One region of the Thiogranum longum genome, then DNA from elsewhere that is predicted to be linked to it. Evidence: predicted binding sites of a transcription regulator. Region 1 holds the regulator's gene; the other holds the start of a gene.
The links. The regulator FNR, encoded in region 1, switches genes on or off when oxygen is low (the NO sensors DNR and NnrR bind a similar motif). The targets are predictions, from matches to a motif close to TTGATNTANATCAA.

Region 1 (5,112 bases):
GTCGGCGTTACCGTCTTTTGCCGCAATGACGGTCTCGGTGGCTTCTTCACCGATTTTTTTCAGGATACTGTCAAGACCCTTGCTGTAAAGGCTTGCCACATAGGAAGAATCCGGCGCCGCCTGTTTACGCTTCTCCAGGATATCGGCCAGTTGGCGAAGAATTTCATCTGACATATCAGGATTTCCCGTAGATATCCGAGGGATCTTTCAATACCGGATCAACCGCTTTCCATTGTCCATTCTCTAGGCGCTGGTAAAAACAGCTGCGTCGCCCGGTATGACAGGCAATTCCACCCTTTTGTTCGATTTGCAGGTTGATCACATCATTATCGCAGTCCAGGCGAATTTCCTTTACCACCTGCTGGTGGCCGGATTCCTCGCCCTTGTGCCAGAGTTTCTTGCGCGAGCGTGACCAATACACGGCATGCCCGGTTTCTGCCGTCAGGCGTAGCGCCTCGGCATTCATCCACGCAAACATCAGCACCTTGCCATCCGCAGCATCCTGGGCGATGACCGGCACCAGCCCGTCCTCGGTCCACGCGATTGCATCCAGCCATTGTTCGGACATGCGATATTCTACCTGTATGAACTTGACGCAGCAGCGCCCGGATCCTTCCCTGTTTGCGCTAGAGGCGCATCTCGATACCACGCCGGACCATATACTGCTTGGCCTCGGTAATAGTGTATTCCCCGAAGTGAAAGATGCTTGCTGCCAATACAGCGTCGGCGTGCCCCTGCAATACACCTTCGGCAAGATGGTCCAGGTTCCCCACGCCACCGGAAGCAATGACAGGCACGTCGACGGCGTCACTGACAGCATGGGTAAGGGCGAGGTCAAAACCGTTTCTGGTGCCGTCACGATCCATACTGGTCAGCAAAATTTCTCCTGCGCCATAGCTGACCATACGCGACGCCCACTCAACCGCGTTGATGCCGGTCGGCTTGCGGCCACCGTGGGTAAAAATCTCCCAACGCGGCTCACCGGTCTGCGCATCATCCTCCACCCGCTTGGCATCGATCGCCACCACAATACACTGCGAACCAAACTGGTCAGCGGCCTGGCGCACAAAGTCAGGGTTGAATACAGCAGCCGTGTTAATGGCTATCTTGTCAGCGCCTGCATTGAGCATGCGGCGAATGTCTGCTGTCTCACGAATGCCACCGCCAACGGTCAGCGGTATAAAAACTTCGCCAGCCACCTTCTCGACCACGTGCACCATAGTATCGCGTTGTTCGTGGCTGGCGGTGATATCCAGGAAGGTAATTTCATCTGCACCTTCCTGATCGTAGCGTCGGGCGATCTCTACCGGGTCACCGGCATCACGGATATCAACAAACTGCACGCCCTTGACGACACGGCCGTTGTCCACGTCCAGGCAGGGAATAATGCGTTTTGCCAGTGCCACAATCAGTGCCCGGACTGCGTCACAGCGGCGCAGGAAGTAACACCTTTATTCAGCATAACCCTGCACTACCCGTCGACCAGCTTCTGCGCTTCAGCCAGGTCAACCGTACCTTCATACAGCGCCCGACCAATAATCGTACCCATAATGCCTTCATCTGCGACAGCCTGAATCGCCTTGATGTCATCGAGGTTACTGATGCCACCCGAAGCGATAACCGGGATACTGATTTCTGACGCCAGTTTCGCTGTCGCCTCGACATTAACCCCCTGCATCATGCCGTCACGACTGATATCGGTATACACAATGGCTTCCACGCCGTCACGTTCGAAATGTTGCGCCATGTCGATGACATCATGGTTGGAAAGTTTCGACCAGCCGTCGATGGCTACCTTGCCATTCTTTGCATCGAGGCCGACGATAATATGCCCGGGGAACTCCAGGCACAGATCATTAATAAAGTGTGGCGCACTGACGGCCTTGGTGCCGATAATGACGTATTGCACACCGGCGTCCAGGTATAATTGCACCGTGTCCTCGTCGCGAATGCCGCCGCCAACCTGAATTGGCACCTCGGGAAATGCCTCGGCAATGCGATGCACCACATCGGCATTGACTGGCTGACCGGCAAATGCACCGTTCAAATCAACCAGGTGCAAACGCTTCGCACCGGCATCAACCCAGCGCTTCGCCATGTCCAGCGGATCGTCCGCAAAAATTGTTTCATCTTCCATTCGACCCTGACGCAGACGTACGCACTTGCCATCCTTGAGGTCGATTGCCGGAATCAGCAACATGTTCCCACCCTCATATCATTGATAAACATCATACAAATCTAACTATCCCGCCCATCCCAGCGGCTGAAATTTCGTAGCAGCGTCAACCCGGCATGCTGACTCTTCTCCGGGTGGAACTGTACCGCAAACAGGTTTTCACGGGCCAGCGTACAGCAAAATTCACCACCATAATCCGCAACGCCTGCGCAGTCAGCGGACTCGGCAGGTATGGCATAGTAGCTGTGGACAAAATAGAAGCGGCTGTCCTGGTCAATATCCTGCCACAGCGGATGCGTCTGCTGGTGCACCTGGTTCCAGCCCATGTGTGGCACCTTGAGCTTTACGCCGTTGTCATTGAGCGAGTCGCTGAAACGTCGCACTTCGCCCTTGATCAGACCCAGGCAATCTATGCCGCCATTTTCTTCGCTGCGTTCCAGCATGGCCTGCATACCCAGGCAAATCCCCAGCAACGGCTTCCCGGAGGCCGCCACCTCACGGATCACCGGGTCAAGTCCGCGCCTCAGCAAAGATTCCATGCAGTGCCCGATTCCTCCAACACCGGGGAAAATGACCCGGTCAGCTGCCAGAATCTTCTCTGGCACGGAGGTGACGAGCACCCTGGTCTCTCCCGCGACATGCTCCACTGCCTTGGCAATGGAGTGCAGGTTACCCATTTCATAGTCAATGATAGCGATGCTGGACATGGCGGACAGATGCTTGCCGGCAGTGCGGCGGGATTTTCCCGGCTACAGGCTCCCTTTGGTGGAAGGCATTATACCCGCCATACGCGGGTCTGCCTCGGCCGCCATGCGTACGGCGCGCCCGAATGCCTTGAAGACCGTCTCGGCGATGTGGTGTGCATTGTCGCCACGCAGGCAATCAATGTGAACTGTTGCCTTGGCATGATTCACAAAGCCTTGAAAAAACTCATGAAAAAGATCCACGTCAAAATCACCGATACGGCCGCGCGCAAAATTGACGTGATAGTCCAGCCCCGGTCTACCGGAAAAATCAATGACCACGCGCGACAGGGCCTCGTCCAACGGTACGTACGCGTGCCCGTAACGACGAATCCCTTTTTTATCACCCAGGGCCTCATTAAAGGCCTGTCCCAGTGCAATTCCGATATCTTCCACAGTGTGGTGGGCATCGATGTGCAAATCCCCTTTTGCCTGTATGGCTATATCCAGCAGGCCGTGGCGGGAGATCTGGTCCAGCATGTGCTCCAGAAAGGGCACACCCGTATCAAATTCAGAATTGCCGGAGCCGTCCAGATCGAGCTTTACACCAATCTGTGTTTCCAGGGTATCGCGCTGAATCTGCGCTGTTCTCGCCGTCATGGTCAGGATTTCGTTACAGTTGATCGGATTGACCTGAATCCTATCTGAAATCGCACAGTTAGAGAACCATTCTTTACTCATATAATATAGTTGCCGACAGTGTGTCGTTTTGCACATAATGCGTACAAACCATCCAGCAGGTCGTGCCATGCCCACTCGAAAACAGGAAAAAGTCGTCTCCCTGAAAGAGATTACGGTTGCCTGCCAGGAATGCAGCCTGAATGAAATCTGCCTCCCTGTGGGTATTGATAAAAACGATATGGAGCAGCTGGATGCCATTATCGACCGCAAGCGGCCGCTGGCGCGTGGGGACCACCTGTTTAAAGTCGGTGATCGCTTTCGCGCGCTGTACGCCGTACGTTCCGGCTCACTGAAAACCTTCGCAACATCCGAGGATGGCCAGGAGCAGGTAATGGGTTTTCAACTACCCGGCGAACTGGTTGGACTGGACGCCATTGCCCACAACAATCACCCACTGACAGCCAGGGCCCTGGAAACCACCAGCGTCTGTGAAATCCCCTTTGATCAACTCGAAGCACTGAGCACTCAGCTACCCGACCTGCAACGCCAGATGTTACGCGTCATGAGTCAGGAAATTCATGATGACGAGCAAAGCATGCTGGCACTGGGCCAGCGCTCCGCTGAAGAAAGGCTTGCTGCCTTTCTCATCAGCCTGTCCAATCGCTACAGGCGACGCGGCTTTTCCTCCACCCAGTTCAACCTGACCATGTCACGCGGCGACATTGGAAACTACCTTGGACTGGCGCTGGAGACTGTCAGCCGATTGTTTACCCGCTTCCAGAACGAAGGCCTGCTGAAAGTCGAGCGCAGGCATATCGAACTTCTGGATCGTGATCGTCTGTGCCAGTTCTCATCTGCCAACTGCGACGCTGACAACCCTGTCTCCCGCACCTGATCCTCTCCCGCCACAGCCACGAAGTTAATGCTGTTTTGATCTGAATCAATGCCGCTCACCCGGCACTCACGCAAAGTACACCTCAACCCCGCATGTCTACAGAGGAGTACAACGATGGGTACCTTGAAGAACGCCATGATCGGTACAGTACTGGTCAGCAGTTTTGCTTCCATGCCACTCATGGCCTATGAAACCGGTGATTTTGTCGCCCGGGTCGGCTGGGCGCACCTGGCGCCGAATGATGATGCCGATGATTTTTCCGGACTCCCCGGCACCACTGTCAGTGTCGAGGATTCCGATACGCTCGGCGTCTCTTTCACTTACATGTTCACTGATAACCTTGGTGTAGGTCTGCTTGGTGTCTGGCCATTTACCGTCGATATCAAGGGTGACAAGGGTGCTCTGGCGGGTACAGGCAAGGTTGCCGACACCAAGGCATTACCTCCCACTGTCACGCTGCAGTATCACTTCAACTCCGGTTCCAACCTGCACCCTTACGTCGGCGCAGGCATCAACTACACTTATTTCTGGGATGAAAACACCAATGGCGCACTGAGTGGTACGCAGCTTGATCTCGATGACAGCTTCGGCCTTGCTGCTGAGGCCGGTCTGGATTACGACATCGGTAACGGCACCCTCATCAGCGCCCAGGTGTGGTATGCCAGGATTGGTACCAC
Region 2 (5,112 bases), 2.1 Mb from region 1:
AATCAGACAGGAAATGGGATATCTGAACGCATAAAAAAACGGGAAGGGGAGTGACCTCCCCTTCCCGTCTGTTTCAGCGCAAGCCGGATCAGTAGATATCGTGCATGGTGTTATACACGTTGAACTTGCCGGTCGGTGTAACCAGACGCTTGTCCTTGATCACCTTCTTCAGTTTGCGGGTCTTGTCATCCACGATCACGATGGCGGATTCCTGCTCCTTGCCGCTCCACACCGAGAACCAGACCTCGTCACCGGCCTTGTTGTACTCAGGCTGAACAACACGTTTCGGTCCGTCACCCTTGATACCGGCCCATTCAGCAATCGGCAGGACCTCATAGCCCTTGTCGAGGTGGTCCACGTCAAACACGGCGACACTCTGGCTGATCTTGCTGTCCGGGTTCAGTGGTGAATCAACCCAAAGGTTCTTTGATTTTGGGTGTGATTTCACGAACAGGGAACCACCGCCCTGGCCCTTCAGGGTGCGTACCACTTTCCAGGCATTTTTCTTGTGGGTCACCGGATCTGTACCAATCATGGTGACATGATCATTACCCAGTGCACTGGTTACCCAGACCGGACCGTACTCTGGATCACTCAGGTTGGCGCCACGACCCGGATGCGGGATCTTGGTGACATCGACCAGGGCTGTCAGCGTGTCTTCCTTCGAGTCGATGACTGCAATCTTGTTCGATTTGTTGGCCGCTGTCAGGAAGTAACGGTGCGTGGAGTCCCAGCCACCATCATGCAGAAAACGTGCTGCACCAATGGTGGTGACCTTGAGGTTGTTGATATCCTCGTAGTTGACCATCAGTACCTTGCCGGTTTCCTTCACGTTGACGATAAACTCGGGGTGCTCGTGAGAGGCGACAATGGCAGCCACGCGTGGTTCCGGGTGGTATTCCTGGGTATCAACCGTGTAGCCGCGGGTGGATACGATTTTCAGCGGCTCCAGGGTGTCGCCATCCATGATGACATACTGTGGTGGCCAGTAGGCGCCGGCAATGGCGTACTTGTCTTCATAGCCCTTGTACTTGGAGGTCTCCACGGAACGCGCTTCGAGCCCGATCTTGATTTCGGCCACGTTATCAGGCTTCTTCATCCACAGGTCGATGAGATTGACCCTGGCATCGCGCCCGATCACAAACAGGTAACGTCCTGAAGTTGAATAACGCGAGATGTGTACCGCATAACCGGTATCGATCACGTTGATGATTTTTTTCGTATCACCATCAATCAGTGCAATCTGTCCGGCATCACGCAACGTCACCGAGAAGATGTTGTCCAGATTGTACTTGTTCATCTTCTTCTTCGGACGTTTCTCCGGGTCAACCAGCACCTTCCAGGTCGCCTTCATTTCTTTCATGCCGAACTCAGGCGGAATCGGAGGCTCGTGCTGAAGATACTTGGCCATGAGTGTGACTTCATCAGGCGAGAGCGCACCCGATGATCCCCAGTTCGGCATACCGGCCGGGGAACCGAAGTTGATGAACACTTTCAGGTAATCAAGACCCTTGGGCCGGGTAATGTCAGGGGTCAGCGGTTTGCCGGTCGCGCCCTTGCGCAGTACACCGTGACAACCGGCACAACGCTCGAAGTAGATCTTCTTGGCCTTGGAAAATTCTGCCTCTGTCAGGGCAGGGGCGCCGGGGGTGATCACATCTTTTGACTGCATCTGTTCCGGAACAGGTGCGCCCTTGTAGCGCATTTCTCCCGGCGTGGTTCCCGGGTGTTCGGAATCCTTGGCATGTGCGCCAAGCGAGCTGAGCAAAAGCACGCTCATGGCCGCAATACGGGAAACTGCTGATCTGTCCATCGTTCTCTCCCTTTCTTCAGGTTGACTTACTGCAGGCATCCTACATAGATCAATATTGCAGGCCTTGATCTATATCAATTGACCGGTGAAACAGCATCGGCTGCACAAGCATCATTTCTCCATGCCTCTGATGCGTTCCAGTGCCGCTTTACTTTTCTCCCTTCTGATACGTTTTTCCGACAGTGGCGGGCACTTGTGATCGTCCCAATACGTTACCTGGCAATCCAGGCAGTAGTGGCACTCATTGGGGTTGATCTCGCCGGTTGGCCGTATCGCCTGGACTTCACATTGCCGGGCACAGATCTGGCAGGGTCGGCCACACTCCTTGCGACGTCGCAGCCAGTCAAAGATGCGAAGGGGTGCCGGGATGGCCAGTGCCGCGCCAAGCGGGCAAAGGTATTTGCAGTAAAACTTGCGGTTGAAAGCCGCTATAACAAGCAGGGCAAGGGCATAGCCCAGTACCACACCATCCCGGTTGAAGTGCAACACAATCGCGGTCTTGAAAGGTTCCACTTCGGCGGCCATGGCGGCGTAGCCGATGGATTGCAGGGACAGGCCAAACAGTGCCACAAAAATAATATATTTCAGTGCGGTAAGGCGTTCATGTACAACTGGCGGAAAGTGATACTCAGGAATTTTCAGCCACCGGGCTATCTTGCTGATCAATTCCTGCAGGGCGCCAAACGGGCACAGCCAGCCGCAATACACACCGCGTCCCCACAGCAGTAGTGTCAGTGCCACGAAACCCCACAGAATAAATATCAGGGGATCGACCAGGAAGGCTTCCCAGCTGAACTGATGCAGAATGGCATTGATAAAAGTCAACACGTGAATAATTGAAAGCTGTGCCAGACTGTACCAGCCGATGAAAAACAGGGTGAAAACCAGGTACCCGGTACGGATGTACTTCAGCAGTGCTGGTCGCCGGGTCAGCCAGTCCTGGAACAACAGTATAAAAACCAGCACGCCAAGTGCGACACACAGTACCGTGATCTGCCACAGGCGTACACGCCATACGGAGACCCAGAAAGGCTCATGGGTCGCACCCATCCACCAGGCCGGGGCCGGGTGGTTTTCTGTTGCCTCGGCAGCAGGCGCGACCACCGGCGCTGTCGACGCTGAGCCACTGGTCGGCACGGGTATTCCACGTGAACGGGCAACCTTGTTGACCGCTTTCATTACGGTTGCGTTCATGACCATGGCCGTAATGGTCGCACCGGTAATTCCGTCTATGGTCACGTAACCCTTTCGCTCCACGCCTCCCAGCTTGACCCGTTTGCGGGCCGATATTCCACGGTACTGGTCAACGTAGTGTTTCAGCTGCTTCTCGGAGATGCCGGCGGCCAGGATGGGTTCGGAGTGCTTGATGATCTGAAGGCCGGTAATCCGGCCATCGAGTCCGAGGCCGACCAGCAGGGTGATCGGTTTTCCGGAATAGGCAGGGATGGCTGCAATGTCTGTGGTGCGCAGTACGTAGCCCAGCAGGCGGTCACCCTTGTAGACCGGTGCCGCGAGTGGATCACCCTGGAACTCACCGACCTGGTCTGCCTGCGGGAAAAAGGTTCGGGCCAGGTCGTCTACAGGGTCAGCGAAAGCGGTACTGATCGTAGCCGCCAGCAGCAGCAAGCAGCCAGCCAGCCAGGCTGGAACAGCGACGAACTGCCGGTAAAACAGCTGTGCTCGATGATGTATTACTGGTGAATTCAGCATGAGTTATGAAAAAACCATCCGTAGCACACTCCCTTGACTGGTGTGTGTCAATCATTAATGGCTATCTTAAGCGCCGGCCGGCCACTCCTGTCATTGATTTAGGTCAAGCTGACTCCGGCACCCGGGTAACCGGCGCTGATTACCGCAAGTATGAATTTGGCCTTATAATGGCAGGCCTGCTGGAAGTAACCGGTCACATAAAGGAAGCGGGCAACAGAGCTTGCCGACCCTCGTATGAATAATATCTTTGTTTTCGATATCGAGACCATTCCGGACATCGAGAGTGGCCGCAAGCTGTATGACTTGCCCGATCTTGATGATGCCGATGTCGCCAAGGCCATGTTTCACCTGCGCCAGCAAGCCACCGGCAGTGAATTTCTGCCCTTGCACCTGCACCGGATCTGCGCCATTTCCGTCGTGCTGCGCCACAAGGACAAGCTCAAGGTCTGGTCACTGGGTGAGCCGGATGCCGGTGAGGCGGAACTGGTACAGCGGTTTTTTGATGGTGTAGAGAAGTTTACGCCCACCCTGGTGTCCTGGAACGGCGGTGGATTTGACCTGCCCGTGTTGCACTATCGTTCCTTATTACACGGCGTGCAGGCGCCGCGCTACTGGGATACCGGTGAAGATGACCGGGATTTCAAGTGGAATAACTACCTCAGTCGCTACCACGCGCGTCATACTGACCTGATGGATGTATTGGCCGGCTACCAGATGCGGGCCAGTGCCAAACTCGACGAGGTGGCGACCATGCTGGGTTTTCCCGGCAAGATGGGGATGAGCGGTGCGAAAGTATGGGACGCCTTTCACGCCGGCGAGGTCGAGGGAATCCGCAACTATTGCGAAACCGATGTGCTGAACACCTGGCTGGTTTACCTGCGTTTTCAATTGATCCGCGGCCACCTGACGCACAAGGCCTACGAGCAGGAGCTGGAATTGCTGCGGGAAACACTGGTGCAGGAAGACAAGCCGCACTTTACTGAATTTCTGCAACACTGGCAGCCATGAGTAAACGTCGCAGAAAACCCAAACTGCCCAACTACCCGGTGCGGGTCACGGTCGAATCCATGACCCACGACGGGCGCGGCGTAGCGCACGTCGAGGGCAAGGCGGTCTTTATTGATGGCGCTCTGCCAGGTGAGGAACTGAGTTTTCTGTACACGGCCAAATCACGCAAACACGATGAAGGCAAGCTGTGCGAACTGTTCCAGGCTTCGGATCAGCGTGTCGAGCCAAAGTGTGCGCATTTTGAAATCTGCGGCGGTTGCAGCCTTCAGCACCAGGCACCCGCCAGCCAGATACTGACCAAGCAGCAGACCCTGCTGGATAACCTGGAGCGTATCGGTAAAGTCACGCCCGAGCGGGTGCTCGAAGCACTGACCGGGCCAGCCTGGGGTTATCGTAACAAGGCGCGGCTGGGTGTGAAATTCGTGCGCAAGAAGGGTCGGGTGCTGGTCGGCTTCCGGGAAAAGCGTAAACCGTATCTTGCCGATATCCGGCGCTGTGAAGTCCTGCACCCTTCGGTCGGTGAACGTCTCGACGAGCTGGCCGGGATGATCCAGGGCCTGCAGGCGCGTGAACGTATTGCG

Region 2: the regulator FNR is predicted to act here: its motif matches at 1,878-1,891, upstream of DFR30_RS04145 (nitrite reductase).

What each region holds. Positions count from the first base shown of each region.
Region 1 covers NZ_SMFX01000001.1:2,904,390-2,909,501, forward strand. Annotated here, with positions in the region: gene DFR30_RS14120 (phosphoribosyl-ATP diphosphatase) at 1-174, opposite strand, end outside; gene hisI (phosphoribosyl-AMP cyclohydrolase) at 176-568, opposite strand; gene hisF (imidazole glycerol phosphate synthase subunit HisF) at 627-1,406, opposite strand; gene hisA (1-(5-phosphoribosyl)-5-[(5-phosphoribosylamino)methylideneamino]imidazole-4-carboxamide isomerase) at 1,472-2,200, opposite strand; gene hisH (imidazole glycerol phosphate synthase subunit HisH) at 2,239-2,883, opposite strand; gene hisB (imidazoleglycerol-phosphate dehydratase HisB) at 2,926-3,519, opposite strand; gene fnr (fumarate/nitrate reduction transcriptional regulator Fnr) at 3,668-4,435, shown strand; gene DFR30_RS14155 (OmpW/AlkL family protein) at 4,550-5,112, shown strand, end outside.
Region 2 covers NZ_SMFX01000001.1:829,617-834,728, forward strand. Annotated here, with positions in the region: gene DFR30_RS04140 (hemerythrin domain-containing protein) at 1-26, shown strand, start outside; gene DFR30_RS04145 (nitrite reductase) at 89-1,813, opposite strand; gene DFR30_RS04150 (NosR/NirI family protein) at 1,925-3,523, opposite strand; gene DFR30_RS04155 (3'-5' exonuclease) at 3,758-4,531, shown strand; gene rlmD (23S rRNA (uracil(1939)-C(5))-methyltransferase RlmD) at 4,528-5,112, shown strand, end outside.